2 regions of the Parasedimentitalea nitratireducens genome follow, and region 2 is predicted to be linked to the other one. Evidence: riboswitches for the same ligand, from Rfam matches in the RefSeq annotation. Region 2 holds a riboswitch; the other holds the start of a gene.
What was found. Region 2 has a riboswitch for thiamine pyrophosphate ahead of thiC (phosphomethylpyrimidine synthase ThiC). Riboswitches for the same ligand answer to the same signal wherever they lie in the genome.
Positions count from the first base shown of each region.

Region 1 (3,622 bases), on a different contig from region 2:
AATCTGCACCGGCTCAAGCCCAAACAAGGATAAAACATCACTGATCCACCCTGCCCGACCAAAAACCTGCAGCAGCCCAAGAATTGCAACAATAACGGGGAGGATAAACGGCGCGCCCAACAGGGCAATCAATAAGCGCCTCCCGGCAAAACGCCGCCGCGCCAGCGCGCGCGCCACCGGAATGGCCAGCGCCACACTCAGCCCCGCCGACAGGCAGGCCTGTATCAGGGTAAACCGCAACGCGGCCCAATCGGCACTGCCCAGCCCACGGCCAGGTTCAGCCCGCAGGACAACCGCGGCAAGCGTGCCAAAGATCAGCGCCGCCACAACAAGGGCAGCGCCGATCCCAGCTCGAGCGCTTACTGGCTGAGCGCAGTCAGCCATTCGTCCAATGCGGCATCACGTACCGCAGCAGCCTCATCCTCGGCCAGCAGCAGGGACTTACCCGGCTCAACCAGAGTTTCAAAACCTGCTGGCAGGCCGTCGGCAGGTGTTACCGCTGGGTACATCCAGTTGGTGGTTGGAATGATCGACTGGAACGCATCCGACACCATAAAGGCCAGGAACTGGTCAGCCAGTTCGGGCTGGTCGCTGGCGGCCAGTTTCCCGGCAACCTCAACCTGCATGTAGTGACCTTCGTCAAACACGGCTGCTGCTTTCGAAGAATCTTCTTCAGCAATCAGGTGGTAGGCAGGCGAGGTAGTGTAAGACAGCACCATGTCAGCCTCACCTTCCAGGAACATGCCGTAAGCCTCGGACCAGCCTTTGGTCACGGTGACTACGTTGTCGGCCAGATCAGCCCAGATCGCCGGGGCTTCATCGCCATAGGCTGCCTTGACCCACATCAGCAGGCCCAGACCGGGGGTAGACGAGCGTGGATCTTGGATCACGATCTTCTTGTCGCTGGCGGCCAACTCTTTGAAGTTGGCAGGGGCCGCAGCATCGGCGTTGTGCACAAACGAAAAGTAGCCCCAGTCGTAGGGAGCAAAGGTTGCGTCGGTCCAGGTCACGGGCAGCGCATAGTCGGCAGTGACCGAGTGATCCGCAAACAGGCCGGTGGCCTTGGCGGCGGCGGTCAGGTTGGTGTCCAGCCCCAGCACAACATCCGCGTCCGAACGCGCACCTTCCAGCTTGATGCGTGCCAGCAGGGCGGCACCGTCGCCTGCGCCAACCAGTTTCAGGTCACAGCCACAGACCTCTTCAAAAGCCTTTTCCACTGCAGGGCCGGGACCCCAGTCGGAAACAAAGCTGTCATAGGTATATACGGTCAGTTCAGGTGCGTCGGCATAGGCCGCCGTTGTGCTCAACAGTCCCGCTGCAATCACAAGATACTTCATGGCATCCTCCATTGCGGCGACGGGCAAGGGGGATGTGCTCCCAGACCTTCCCTCCGCCGGTGTTAGCCGGTTCAGGTTCAACGGGTCCGCCAATGATGGCATCTCAGCGCAGTGTCCCACGCACCCCGAGGTGTGGCCGATACCTATGCGCCCCCCCGTGCAAACACAAGCAAATCCCAGGCAAGGCCTTACCACTTCGACAAACTGGAGTGATCCGCCCTTCTTCTGGTCATAATTTTTCCGGGGGAGCTGTCGCAGACGGCGGGGCCAGCGGCCCATACAGCCACAATTGCGCAAAACCCCTTGAGAGCCAGCCGCCACACCGCTAAGCACATCCCGCAAAGGAGCCCGCCCATGTCAATGAATAGCTTTGGTCATCTTTTCCGAGTCACCACCTGGGGCGAGAGCCATGGGCCTGCGCTGGGCGCCACTGTAGATGGCTGCCCGCCAAACGTTCCGCTGGACGAGGCGATGCTGCAGCAGTGGCTGGACAAGCGCCGCCCGGGGCAGAACAAGAACATGACCCAGCGCAATGAACCGGATGCCGTAAAAATACTGTCGGGTGTGTTCGAGGGCAAAACCACCGGCACGCCTATCCAGCTGATGATCGAAAACACCGACCAGCGCTCCAAGGACTATGGCGATATCGTCAACACCTTTCGCCCCGGTCACGCCGACATCACTTATTATCAGAAATACGGAAACCGCGACTATCGTGGCGGTGGGCGCAGCTCAGCCCGTGAAACTGCTGCCCGTGTGGCGGCTGGTGGCATTGCCCGTGAGGCGATCAAGATGTTGGCCCCCGATCTGGAAATCAAAGGCTACATGGTTGCGATGGGTGAGCTGGATATTGACCGGTCCAAGTTCGATTGGGACGCCATCGACCAGAACGATTTTTGGATCCCTGATGCGGATGCGGTGCAGCAGTGGGAAGACTATCTGCAAGGCCTGCGCAAAGAGCATGACTCGGTTGGGGCCGTGGTCGAGGTTGTCGCTCGTGGCGTGCCTGCGGGAATCGGAGCGCCGATTTATGCCAAGTTAGACACTGAATTGGCCTCGGCGATGATGTCGATCAACGCCGTCAAGGGTGTTGAAATTGGCGAAGGCATGAACGCCGCGCGGCTCAAAGGCTCGGAAAACGCCGACGAGATTTTCCGCGGCAATGACGGCGCGCCTGTGTATTCGTCGAACCATGCGGGCGGCATTCTGGGCGGTATTTCCACCGGGCAGGACGTGGTGGTGCGGTTTGCGGTGAAACCAACCTCGTCGATCCTGACCCCGCGTGCTTCGATCCGCAAAGATGGCTCTCCGGCTGAGGTGATCACCAAGGGTCGCCATGACCCCTGTGTTGGCATCCGCGCGGTGCCAGTGGGCGAGGCGATGATGGCCTGTGTAATCCTGGATCAATTGCTGCTGCATCGCGGGCAGATTGGTGAAAACCAAGGTCAGATCAGCTGATATTAGGCTCTAATAAGGCAGATTTAGCCTCAATCTTAGAAATCTATCCTTGGCCCGGCACCGTCGGGCCGCGCCTTCTCTCTTAGCGATGATCCCCAGCACATTGGCTGTGGTCACCCAGCGCCGTCAGCACCTTACAACATCCGCCATTGCCTCCGTCACACAGATGGCTGATCCGCTCTAGTTCATTTGCCAACTGTTCCAGCTTGGCAATCCGTTCACGCACATTCAGCAGCTGGCTGCGCGCGATCTGATCTGCTTCGGCGCAGTCATCGCCCAGCTGCCCATCCAGCCCCATCAAAGCCCGGACGTCGTCCAGGCTGAACCCCAGATCACGCGCGTGTTTGATAAAGCCCAGCGCGTCCATCCCGGCCTGATCATAGCGCCGCTGGTTGCCGACATTGCGCCCTGGCTCGGCCAACAGGCCAATTTCCTCGTAATAGCGAATGGTCGGAACCTTGACCCCAGTGGCCTTGGACATTGCGCCGATTGTGTACATCAAAAACCTCTTGAAGCTCTAGTGGCTAGAGCAACTACATTGACCTCGGATCAGAACGAAGGACAAGAGACAATGGCAGGATGCTGCAACCATAACGCCCAGTTTGACGGCGTATCAGCAGACTACAAACGACGGCTTTGGTTGGTGATTGCCATCAACGCTGGGATGTTTGGTGTGGAAATGAGCGCAGGGCAGATGTCCGGCAGTCAGGCGCTTAAGGCAGATGCGTTGGATTTCCTGGGTGACGCGCTGACCTATGGCATTTCGCTGGCGGTGATCGGTGCATCACTGCGTACTCGCTCACTTGCTGCACTGGGCAAGGGTATCA
Region 1 covers NZ_JBYAXC010000001.1:928,406-932,027, reverse strand. The annotation lists gene AC2T28_RS04745 (thiamine/thiamine pyrophosphate ABC transporter permease ThiP) at 1-384, opposite strand, end outside; gene thiB (thiamine ABC transporter substrate binding subunit) at 360-1,337, opposite strand; TPP riboswitch at 1,369-1,475, opposite strand; gene aroC (chorismate synthase) at 1,692-2,795, shown strand; gene AC2T28_RS04730 (MerR family transcriptional regulator) at 2,878-3,294, opposite strand; gene AC2T28_RS04725 (cation efflux transmembrane domain-containing protein) at 3,367-3,622, shown strand, end outside.
Region 1: it holds a riboswitch for thiamine pyrophosphate, as region 2 does, so the genes downstream of both, thiB (thiamine ABC transporter substrate binding subunit) here and thiC (phosphomethylpyrimidine synthase ThiC) in region 2, are expected to answer to the same signal.

Region 2 (3,622 bases):
CGTTCCTGACGCCCCCCTTTGGCTTTGCGCTGTTCTACCTCAAGGCAGTGGCGCCGCCCGAGATCAAGATCCAACACATCTACAAGGGCATCATCCCCTTTGTGATATTGCAGCTCACCGGGTTGGCGCTTGTTATGCGTTTTCCTGAGCTCGCAATGTGGTTGCCGCGTGTTCTGTTACAATAGGCGACCACTGTGGCCAGACCGTTGCTCTTCTTGCGGTCTGGCCACTTGTCCTCTTTTCGGCCAATTCAATAGTCTATAGGATCTGGAGATATGAGAACTCTGTCGATCAAAATCCCCAATGTGTCTGAAAGCCTTGAACAAAAGCTAGAGGCACTGATCCTGGGCGGTGCCTTCTGGCCCGATCAGCCCTTGGCGTCTGAACGTCGGCTGGCGGAAGAGTTCGATGTCTCGCGCACCTCGCTGCGCAATGCCTTGGGCAGTCTACGAGACAAGGGCCTTCTGACATTGAATGGCAAGCGCTATCACGCCACCAATGTGATGGCGGACCTTCTGGTGCCTGGGCTGCAAAAGATCGCAGACCGTGATGCTGGCCACCTGCTGGATTACTGGCTGGTCTTCTTTCAAGAGGCGGTTCTGCTGGCCCGAAAGAAAGCCCAAAACAGCGACAAGGTTGCGCTTCTCCAGGCGGTTCGCATTCTCAAACAGTCAGTTGCAGGCGAAGACGTGGCGGGCGCTTTAGTTGGGTTTGAAACGCTGAACCGGGTGATCCTGGATGGGTGTTACAACTTCTTCCTAAGCCAAACCCACTATGCGTTGCAGCTTGTCATGGCTCCTTATCTAAAGGCTTCGTTTAAACGGCTGTGTTCAAATGCCGAGGATGCCTCTGCCTTTATCGAGATTGTCAGCAAAACGGGTGACTTCACCTTTGACCGGCAAGCCTTTCATCAGGCGCTGAAACCCGGCCTCGCTGAACCGGCGGGAGCTGGAAAACTGGGTGGTTCCGACGTTGCTGGTAGTGATCCCCAGCAGTTGGTCGATGTCGTGTTGCGGCACCCGCTGTCCATTGAATCTGTGTATGAGCTTCGGTTGATCACGGAAAAGCATGCCGCCGTTCAGGCCGCGACAAATGCAAGTGAACAACAACGCAATGCCCTGATGGAACAGCTGGACGAGATGACAGTTGTGGCTGACAATGCGCCTACAAACTACAGCAAGCTGGACACCGCTCTTCACCGTCTGATTGCTGATTGCTCACAAAACCCGGTGTATCCCCTGATCGATGCGGCCCTTGCCCCGGTGTTTTCGCGAACCACAAACCAGTGGCTGAACAAGCACATGGAGATGCGCAGCGATCAGTCCACCATTCACAAGCAGCACACTCAGATCATCGAGACGATAGCTGACCGTAACGCTGATAAGGCAAGCGAGGCGATGCAGGAGCATCTGGCTTATGTTCTGCGAAACCTACGGAAACTGCGCGAACAGGATCACCTGCACGAAGTCGCAACAGCGCGACGTTTGTTGGGGTAGGGACAAGACTTTGCCGAGTAGGTGGGAAATTAAACCCGCCCAAGAATGGATCTTGTTTCCGCACAATCTATAGGCTACCAAATCCGCACGCGGGGGAGTCCCAAGCAAGGGACTGAGAGGCGAATAGAGCAAATGCTCAGTGTCGCGACCCTTTGAACCTGACCCAGTTGATACTGGCGTAGGAAGCTAGGTGCGCATATTGGGCTTTGGTCCTCACGTCATTGCGCAACCATATGTGGGCCCGAAGTCCGGCCCGCAGGTGTTTCCCAAGCCCAAAATCCGCTGGTGTCTTTTTAAGTGCAAGCTTGAGGAGCACACCGATATGAACGTCCCTAATCCCAAAATCACTACGGGCGCATTGCCTGCGTCGCGCAAAATCTATGTGAACGGCAGCCTGCATCCCGAAATTCGTGTTCCAATGCGCGAAATCTCTGTGCATCCCACCGCAGGAGAGGCACCGCTGCCGGTTTACGACAGTTCAGGCCCATACACAGATCCGGACGTGTTGACCGATATTCGCCAAGGCCTGGCACCACAGCGTCGCGCTTGGGTGGAAGCACGTGGTGATGTTGAAGAATACGAGGGCCGTGAAATCACCGCTGCTGACAACGGGTTTGTCAAAGGAGACCGTCTGACTCCCGAGTTCCCAGTGCGCCCACGGCCCTTGCGGGCTAAGGATGGCAAGGCGGTGACACAGCTGGCTTATGCCCGTGCTGGCATCATCACCCCCGAAATGGAATATGTCGCCATCCGCGAAAACCAATTGCTGGAAACCGCGCCATGCCATCGCGATGGCAATGATTTCGGTGCCAATATTCCCGACCACGTAACGCCAGAATTTGTCCGCGATGAAATCGCAGCAGGGCGCGCCATTATCCCATCCAACATCAACCACCCGGAATCCGAACCGATGATCATCGGGCGGAACTTCCTGGTAAAGATCAACGCCAATATGGGAACCTCGGCTGTCAGCTCCTCGATGGAGGAAGAAGTCGATAAGCTGGTTTGGTCAATCCGTTGGGGTGCAGACACGGTGATGGACCTGTCGACAGGGCGCAACATCCACAACACCCGCGAATGGATTGTGCGCAACAGCCCGGTGCCCATTGGCACGGTGCCGATGTATCAGGCGCTGGAAAAGGTGAACGGCATTGCTGAAGACCTGACTTGGGAAGTGTTCCGCGACACCCTGATCGAACAGGCCGAGCAGGGCGTGGATTACTTCACGATCCACGCTGGGGTGCGGTTGCACATGGTTCCGATGACCGTTGAGCGTGTGACTGGGATTGTCTCGCGCGGTGGCTCGATCATGGCCAAGTGGTGCCTGCACCACCACAAGGAAAGCTTCCTGTACGAGCATTTTGACGAAATCTGTGACATCTGCCGCAAATACGACGTGGCCTTTAGCCTGGGCGACGGGTTGCGTCCTGGCTCCATTGCCGATGCCAATGACGAGGCACAGTTTGCCGAGCTAGAAACCCTGGGTGAGCTGACCAAAATCGCGTGGGCCAAGGACTGTCAGGTGATGATCGAAGGGCCGGGCCATGTGGCCATGCACAAGATCAAAGAGAACATGGACAAGCAGCTGGAGTGCTGCCACGAAGCACCGTTCTACACACTTGGGCCACTGACCACCGATATTGCGCCGGGCTATGATCACATCACCTCTGGTATCGGTGCTGCTATGATCGGTTGGTTTGGTTGCGCGATGCTCTGCTATGTGACACCCAAAGAGCACCTCGGCTTGCCAGACCGCGATGACGTGAAAACCGGGGTGATCACCTATAAGATCGCCGCCCACGCCGCTGATCTGGCCAAGGGCTTGCCGGGCGCGCAGCGTCGCGATGATGCGCTGAGCCGCGCACGATTCGAATTCCGCTGGGAAGATCAATTCAACCTGTCACTGGATCCAGATACAGCACGCGAATTCCACGATCAGACCCTGCCCAAAGAGGCCCACAAGGTCGCGCATTTCTGCTCCATGTGCGGGCCGAAATTCTGCTCGATGCGGATTTCCCACGACATCCGGACCGAAGCACAGAAGGAAGGCATGGAGGCCATGGCCGAGAAATTCCGTGAAGGCGGAGATCTCTATATGCCGGTCGACAGTGCTAAGTCGGAACCCG
Region 2 covers NZ_JBYAXC010000022.1:9,312-12,933, forward strand. The annotation lists gene AC2T28_RS24075 (TRAP transporter large permease) at 1-185, shown strand, start outside; gene AC2T28_RS24080 (FCD domain-containing protein) at 276-1,496, shown strand; TPP riboswitch at 1,578-1,698, shown strand; gene thiC (phosphomethylpyrimidine synthase ThiC) at 1,819-3,622, shown strand, end outside.